DNA from 2 places in the Comamonas sp. Tr-654 genome. Region 2 is predicted to be linked to the other one. Evidence: riboswitches for the same ligand, from Rfam matches in the RefSeq annotation. Region 2 holds a riboswitch; the other holds the start of a gene.
What was found. Region 2 has a riboswitch for thiamine pyrophosphate ahead of F3J24_RS04530 (FAD-dependent oxidoreductase). Riboswitches for the same ligand answer to the same signal wherever they lie in the genome.
Positions count from the first base shown of each region.

Region 1: linked by a shared signal. The riboswitch ahead of F3J24_RS24555 (long-chain fatty acid--CoA ligase) and the one ahead of F3J24_RS04530 (FAD-dependent oxidoreductase) in region 2 are both predicted to bind thiamine pyrophosphate.

Region 1 covers NZ_VWWQ01000012.1:9,910-14,041, forward strand. Annotated here, with positions in the region: gene F3J24_RS24550 (acyl-CoA reductase) at 1-662, opposite strand, end outside; gene F3J24_RS24555 (long-chain fatty acid--CoA ligase) at 659-1,753, opposite strand; TPP riboswitch at 1,824-1,915, opposite strand; gene F3J24_RS24560 (TonB-dependent receptor) at 2,227-4,132, shown strand, end outside.
Region 2 covers NZ_VWWQ01000001.1:995,196-999,327, forward strand. Annotated here, with positions in the region: gene F3J24_RS04515 (ankyrin repeat domain-containing protein) at 1-749, opposite strand, end outside; gene F3J24_RS04520 (SH3 domain-containing protein) at 874-1,347, shown strand; gene thiD (bifunctional hydroxymethylpyrimidine kinase/phosphomethylpyrimidine kinase) at 1,415-2,287, opposite strand; TPP riboswitch at 2,353-2,514, shown strand; gene F3J24_RS04530 (FAD-dependent oxidoreductase) at 2,578-3,672, shown strand; gene thiS (sulfur carrier protein ThiS) at 3,779-3,976, shown strand; gene F3J24_RS04540 (thiazole synthase) at 4,112-4,132, shown strand, end outside.

The DNA.
Region 1 (4,132 bases), on a different contig from region 2:
CACCAGACCACGGCCAGGCAATCGGCCAGCGGCGGATGCACCTCGGCAAGCAGGCGCGCAAACCAGCCTGCAAACAAGGGCTCGGCACTGGCCAGCTTGCCTATCGCAGGGGCCTTGACCAGCAAGCCGCAGACCAGGCTCCACAGCGACAGCGCAGGCACGTTGCCGGCCCAGCTATGCACCAGCAGGTCCGGGCCGAAAGCCCGTACGGCCCCGCCCTTGGCTGCCGGCTGAAAGCCGTCGAGCACTGCCGGGTTGGCAAAATCCTCGGCCACAAAGCGCTTGAGCTGCGCTGCACGAAAGGTCTTGAAAAACCCTGTCAGCCCCAGCCGCACCATATCGGCGTCATAGCCGCTGACCACAGGCAGCCAGGCTTCGGCCTGCTGGCGGTAGATGTCGTTGCGATCAAGCAGGCGGGCCATCGCACGATCGACGGCATCGATGATCTCGGCTACCGGCATGGGGCGTAGATGGATGGCCGCGGCCGCGCGCACGCGACCGGCCAGATCCCGCATCTGCTGCGCCGTCAGCACGGGCACACTGACTTCCAGCCTCTGGCCGTCCCGAGACTCGAAGTCCAGCGTCTGCCACTGCACTTCATCGTCGTTCAGGCCCGGCAGATAGCCTGCCTTGATACGCTTTAGCTTGCGCTGCTCGCTCATGCGCCGGCAGCTTTCACAAACTCTTCAACCGCCAGCGAGCATCCCTTGGCGGCAGCGCCCTCGGCGCGCCCCAGCAGCAAAAAGCCGTCTTTTTCCTGCTGGCCCGCCCACAGGCCCACATCCTCGGTCAGGATGGTGGTCACCGCGTTGTAGTTGGCCAGATCGCAATGCACCAGAATGCCGCGCTCACCAGCTGCCACGTCCCTGCCGGTGATCGGCTCGACCAGACGCGAACGGATCCAGTGCGGACCGGACTTGACCGAAGGCAGCGCCGCATTGCCATCGTCATAGAACTGGGTGCTCAGCTCCGTCATGCCATACATATTGAGGCACAGACTGCGCGGAACACCCAGCAGCTGCGAAAGCTCGGCATAGAACTCTTCAAGCGGCAGCTCGCGCGACTGCCCCTTGTAGCCGCCCGTATCCAGCACGCGGCTGCCCGCAGGCAAGCGGAAGCTGCGGCCCTGTTCACGCAGGGCATCCATGACATGGACCAGGCTGAAGCTCGCGCCCAGCAGGGCAAAGGGCTGGCCGCTGCGCTCGGACTCCTCCAGCGCTGCACACAGGGCCGGCATGTCCAGCCCTTCCGAGTTCAGGTAGTAGCGGCTGCCGGCCGAACCGAATTCGGAACAGGCCAGGGCCAGATAGTGGGCCAGCGAGGAATTGGGCATGGCCTGCTCATCGGGAAACAGAATGCCCATGGGCATGCGTTCCAGACCATGCATGAAACGTCGGGCGAAATAGCGCTTCATGGACAGGTCGTAGACATCGAGCTGCGGATGGAAATGACGTCCACGTGCGGCGCGGCCTGTGGTGCCGCTGGTCATGAATACACGCTCGGCGGGCGATGGCGGCTCGCTGCGCAGCTCCATCGCCTTGAAGGCATCGATGGGCACGGCCGGAACATCGCGCCAGCTCCTGACATTGCGCAGCGTGGCACCGCGTCGCTGGCAAAAGCTGCGAAACGGCGCATTGCATTCGTACTGATAGGCGAAAAGCCGCAGGGCGAGTTGGTTGAACTGGTCGTCGGTGCAGTCATCCATTGCGATGAAAGCAAGCAGATCGGCGACCAGCGAAGCGGCCTTGTCCATGAAATTCCTTCGAGAGCGGGGACGTCATGCTCCGAAGGCTTGCTGACCATGCGAGAACGCACTGCCCTGAGGTCAGCTTGCAAGCTCTTCTTCCGCCGGTATGAACCGGGTCAAGTTCGCGGGTGTAGATCTCAGCACTGGTGTGCACCCCGGAGCGCGGCGCCATCTTACCCCAACGGCGTCGCTGCACGGGGCCCGAGCTGCCGCATGAAAGTCGCGTCACTTGTAACCTGGGGTAAGGCTCCAGCACAGGTAGGAAGGACATCTACGGCAAAAACATCAAAACACTGCTGCCCAAATACAATCGACCCAGCACTGCAAGCTGCCTGGGACCTAACTTGCCACGGCGCCGACAATGGCGCATATGCGCCATGCCTGAAAGCGCGGCCTGTCGAGGTCATGGACTGTGTCAGCAGACGCTTGCAAATCATCCAGGGCACCGAACGCCCGCCCCAAGCCCCAGAGATATTTACATGCATTTTTCGCGCCTTTGCCATCTGGCAGGCTGGCCTGTGGCCGCCGCCGGACTGCTGCTGACGGCACAGTCCGCAATGGCCCAGCAAGCCGCCGCCCAGCCAGAGCTGCCCCAGCTGTCCGAAGTCACCGTGCGAAGCACCTTGCAGCAGTCTGCACTGGAGCAGACCCCGGCCTCCGTCACCGTGCTCGATGGCGAGCGCATGCGCGAGCGCAATCTGCAGGTCAATCTCTCGGAGTCCCTGAGCGCCGCTCCGGGCCTGCAGCTGCAGAACCGCCAGAACTACGCGCAAGACCTGCAGCTATCCATTCGCGGCTTTGGCGCGCGCTCCACCTTCGGCGTGCGCGGCATACAGATCTATGTGGACGGCATTCCCTCCACCATGCCGGATGGCCAGGGTCAGACCAACAATATCGATATCGCCTCGCTGGAGCGCGTGGAAGTGCTGCGCGGCCCCTACTCCGCGCTCTATGGCAACGCCTCTGGCGGCGTGATCAATGCCTATACCGAACGCGGCGAGGGAGCGCCCTCGGTGGAAAGCAGCTTTGCGCTGGGAAGCGACGGCCAGAAGCGACTGGGCCTCAAGGCTCAGGGCGAAGCCAACGGGATTGGCTATGTGCTTAGCGCCAGCCGTTTTCTGACCGACGGCTACCGGGCCCAGAGCGCAGCGGACAAAAACCTGTTCAACGCCCGCATCGATGTCAAGCCCGACGAATACAGTCAGCTGACCCTGGTGGCCAATCATGTGGACATAGATGCGAAGGACCCCGGTGGCATAGAGCCAATGAACTGGGCCAAGAATCCTAAGATGACCACGCCAAATGCGCTGACATACAACTCGCGCAAGAGCGTCAAGCAGACCCAAGCCGGCCTAACCTATGAACGCGAGTTGGGCGCAGGCCAGGCGCTGCGCTTCATGGCTTATGCCGGTCAACGTGAAATGATGCAGTTTCAGTCCACACCCAAGGCCTCACAGACTGGCTACAGAGGCGGAGTGATCGGCCTCAAGCGCGACTATGGCGGCATCGATGCACGCTGGAGCGGCAAATACGAACTGGGCAGCGGCAGCCTGAGCCTGATTGCCGGCCTGGCCGCCAATACCGTCAGGGAAGACCGCCAGGGCTACAAGAACTTTGTGGGCAACCAGCTGGGCGTGGTCGGCGATCTGGTGCGCGACGAGCGCAATACCCTCACCAGCATCGACCCCTATCTGCAAGCCTCCTGGGCCTTTGCGCCGCGCTGGAAGCTCGATGCAGGCCTGCGCTGGAGCAATGTGCAGTTCCAGTCGCGCGACCATTTCCTGGCCGACAAAGACGATAGCGGCAATGCCGGATTCCATAAGCTGCTACCGGTGGTTTCGCTGCAGCACGAGCTCAATCAGGACACCAATGTCTATGCCTCGCTGGGTCGCGGCATGGAAACACCGACCTTCAACGAGATCTCGTACCGCCCCGATCTGGTGGGCGGCCTGAACTTCGGCCTCAAACCTGCGGTATCGACCAGTGCCGAGCTGGGCATCAAGCAACGCTTCAATGTGGCCGGCCTGCGCGGCGACTGGTCTGCAGCGCTGTTCCAGACCAGTACCGACAATGAAATCGTGGTGGCCAGCAACGACAACGGCCGCACCTCTTATCAGAACGCAGGCAAAACACGCCGCCGCGGCATGGAGCTGAGCGGCACCACCTGGCTGATGCCCCAGCTGCGCCTGAACGGCGCGCTGACCGTGCTCGACGCCAGCCTGCGCAGCGGCTATTGCGACAGCAAGGGCCAGGACTGCATTCCCGCCGGCAACCGCATTGCCGGCACGGCCAGGCATCTGGGCTACCTGGGGCTGGAATGGCTTCCCGCCACCGACTGGCGCGTGGGTCTGGACTGGCGTCATGTGGGCCGAATTGCCGCCGACG
Region 2 (4,132 bases):
TGCAGCAGTTGCACCACGGCCTGCTGCCCGCGCTGGCGTGCATGGGCCAGGGCCGTCACCCCATCCTTGTCGGGCAGGTTCAGATCGGCCTTGGCATCGATCAGGGCCTGGATGATGGCCTGATGACGCGGCCCGCCATCGCTGAGCACCACGGCCTCCATCAGACAGGTCCAGCCCAGCCGGTTGACATGGTTCACATCCACACCTGCCGTGATCAGCGCCTGGGCTGTTTCCAGATGACCGCGCTCGCAGGCCGGAATCAGGGCCGTGCCGCCATAGCGGTTGGTGCTCTTGAGATCGGCACCATAGGAAATCGTCATGCGCACAATCTCCAGCCTGCCCTGCGCGCCGGCCAGCAGATAGGCGCTGTCCTGCATCTGGTTCCGGATATTGGGGCTGGCACCATGCATCAGCAGCGAACGTGCGACCTCGATATGGTTGGCCGCCGTGGCCAGCAGCAAAGGCGTATTGCCGCGGGCGTCCTGCACGTCGACGGGCACGTTGCCGGCCAGCAGATTGCGCACCGCCACGGCATCGCCCTGCGCGGCAGCAGCCAGCAATTGCTGGCCCGGCATCTGCAGGTCCCCGGCTTTTGCCGCCGCAGCGGCGGCAGGTGTTGCAGCTGGAGCATTCGCCGACGCCCTACTCTGGCAGGCCGTGAGCAGCGTTGCTGCGGCCAGAGCCGTCATCGCAAGCATCAATCGGGTGGTCAACGAGGCGCTCCCATGGGGGCGGACTGGCTGGTTCATGGCATTCCTTGATGGCTGGCTGGGTGTTCAGCCCCTGTCAGCTTTCTACAGGAACTATAGCTAGACACGCAAGTCCGATGGGGGTTACAGCATGTTTTCAATCGATAAAAGGAGAATCTGCCCCGTGTCTTGCAACCGCTGGATCCGCACCGCCGCCACTTCAAGCCTGATCGCGCTGGGTGCGCTTACCGCCGGCCTGCTGCCGGCCCTCGCACAAGCCCAGGAATTCGTCAGCATCAAGGGCAAGACCGTGAATGTGCGCGAGCAGCCCAACACCCGCTCCGCGACCCTCTGGGAACTGAGCAAGGGCTACCCGCTGCAAGTCACCCAGCGCAAGGGCCAGTGGCTACGCGTGAAGGACTATGAGTCCACGCTGGGATGGGTCCACGCCCCGCTGACCAGCAAGAGCCCGCATATGGTCGTGACTGCACGCACGGCCAATCTGCGCTCCGGCCCCGGCCAGAAGCACAGCCGGGTAGGCAAGCTGGAACAAAATGAAGTGTTGCAGACGCTGAAAAAGCAAGGCAGCTGGGCCCAGGTCCAGCGCAGCAACGGCCAGAGCGGCTGGGTGGCCAAGAATCTGGTCTGGGGCTGGTAAGCCCGGCAACAGGCGCCCCAAAAGGTAAAGGCCTGCAGTTGCAGGCCTTTTTTGCGAGTGCCGGCAATCAGCCTTCGACGATCAGCTGCGCGCGCGGCGCATAGCCGTGGTTGAGGGGGCCTTGGCCCTGGCCGGTGTAGACCTCGGCCCCCGCCTCGATGGCGCCCAGGATATAGCGCCGCGCCTCGGTCACCGCGGCCTCCAGCACCAGCCCCTGGGCCAGGAAGGAGGCAATCGCCGACGAAAGCGTGCAGCCCGTGCCATGGCCGTTATGGGTGACGATGCGCTGCGACTGCAGGCGCAGATAGTCGCTGGCCTGCTGACCTTGCCGGCCCAGCACATCCATGACAAGATTGCCGCTCAGATGCCCGCCCTTGAGCAGCACCGCAGGCGCTCCGATGGCCAGCAGATCGGCCACGGCCGCATCCAGCGCTGCAATGCCGTCGATGCTGCGACCCAGCAGCAAAGCTGCTTCATCCAGATTGGGGGTAATCACCGTCGCCAGCGGGAACAGCTCTCGCACCAGCGCCTGGGCCGTCTCGGGAACGATCAGGCGGTCGCCACTGGTGGCCACCATCACGGGGTCCAGCACCACGTTCCTGATCTGGTGGCGACGGATCGCATCCGCCACCACGCTCACCACATCGGGGGTGGCCAGCATGCCGATCTTGACGGCATCGACGCCTATGTCTTGCACAACGGCATCGATCTGGCCGCGCACGGTATCGAGCGGAATGCCGTGAATGCCCGTCACGCCCAGCGTGTTCTGCACGGTGATGGCCGTGATCGCCGTCATGCCGTAGCAGCCCAGTGCCGCACAGGTCTTGAGGTCGGCCTGGATGCCGGCGCCACCGCCGCTGTCCGAGCCGGCGATGGAGAGCACGCGTGCATAGCGCTTTTTTGCGGCGCCGGAGATAGAGGAAGAAGCAATCACTGTCATGGCAAAAATTATCGCCCATGCGCATGGTCAATGCGTGCTGTTTGCGGTTGTGCTGTAATGTCCAACGGACGAAACAGGGGTGTCCCGCAGGCAATCAGCCTGTGCGGACTGAGAAACACCCTGGGGCTGCGCCAGCCACCGGCTGCGCACCAGAGCACCATCCGTGCCCTGTGCCCCCTGCACCCGATCCAGGTCATGCTGGCGTGGGGAGTTTCACAAGCCGCAAGGCATGCCGCGTTTTGTCCTGCACATGGCCCTGTTCCTGTGTCCGGATGGAAAACGATTTGCACATGTCATTGCTACAAGCTTCTTCAAAGATCGCAATTCTCGGCGGCGGCCTCATGGGCCGTCTGCTGTCGCTGGCCCTGGCTCAGCGCGGTCATGCCATCGACCTCTATGACGCCCATGGCCCGCAAGGCGATGGTGCTGCGGCGCGCGTGGCGGCTGCCATGCTGGCGCCGCTGGCCGAGTCGGCCATTACCGAGCCCGGCGTGGTGCGCATGGGCCAGCATGGGCTCAAGCGCTGGCCCGAGCTGATAGCTCAGCTCGAGCAGCATGTGTTCCTGCAGCAAAACGGCACGCTGATTCTCTGGCACCGCCAGGATCAGGGCGACGCGGCGCGCTTTTTCGGCCTGCTGGAGAAAAACCGGCGCATCAACCCCAGCCTGCCGGCCATGCAGGAGAAGACCGGCGCGGCGCTGCAGGACTGCGAGCCCGCGCTGCAGGGGCGCTTCAACCAGGCCGTCTATCTGCCCGGCGAAGGCCAGCTGGACAACCGCCAGCTGCTGACGGCGCTGGTCGACAAGCTCAGCGCACTGGGCGTGCAGTTGCACTGGGAGAGCCCGCGCGAGGTTGGCGACTTCCGCCCCGGCGAGGCCGGTCAGCCCGACTTCGTGTTCGACTGCCGGGGCCTGGGTGCCCGCACCCAATGGAAGCAGCTGCGCGGCATTCGCGGCGAAGTGGTGCGCATCCATGCCCCCGAAGTCACGCTGCAGCGCCCCACACGCCTGATCCATCCACGCTACCCCATCTATATCGCGCCCAAGGAAGACCATCTGTTCGTGATTGGCGCGACCGAGATCGAGTCCGACGATATGTCGCCGGCCAGCGTGCGCTCCACGCTGGAGCTGCTGAGCGCGGCCTATACCGTGCACTCCGGCTTTGCCGAAGGCCGGATTGTGGAGATCGCCACCCAGTGCCGCCCCACCCTGCCCGATAATCTGCCCGCCGTGCGTCTGCTGACTCCGCGCGTCATGGAAGTCAACGGCCTCTACCGTCACGGCTTCATGATCTCGCCCGCCATGCTGGACGTGGTGCTGGAGCTGCTGGACCACAGCGACTCGCCGCTGGCGCGCGAGTTCGATGTCGCCGTGCATCGTGGCTGAACTGCGAGCCCGAACTTTGGCGCACAGCACTTGCACCCCTGGCGCACGCAAGCGCCGCCGTGCAGAGGTTTAACTTAGCACCCGCTTTATTTTCCGTTTCCATGCCATGAAGATCACTCTCAACCAGCAAGCCACCGAGCTGCCAGCCCATGCCACCGTGGCCGATGCGCTGGCGCAGATGCAGGCCAAACCCCCGTTTGCCGTGGCGGTCAACACGGTGTTCGTGCCCAAGACGCAATACGCCGGTCACGCGCTCGATGAGGGCGACAGGATGGAAGTCATCTCTCCCGTCACCGGCGGGTGAGATGAATCCCCCTGAGTCGCAACGCGCCTTCCCCCAAGGGGGACGACACCTGCGCTGCGAAGCGGCTCTTGCTGGGTGTCTCTCACTCGGGTCGTGCCTGTGCAATGGCTTGCTGATCAAAGATAAAGACCAATCATGAATACAAAAACTACCGAC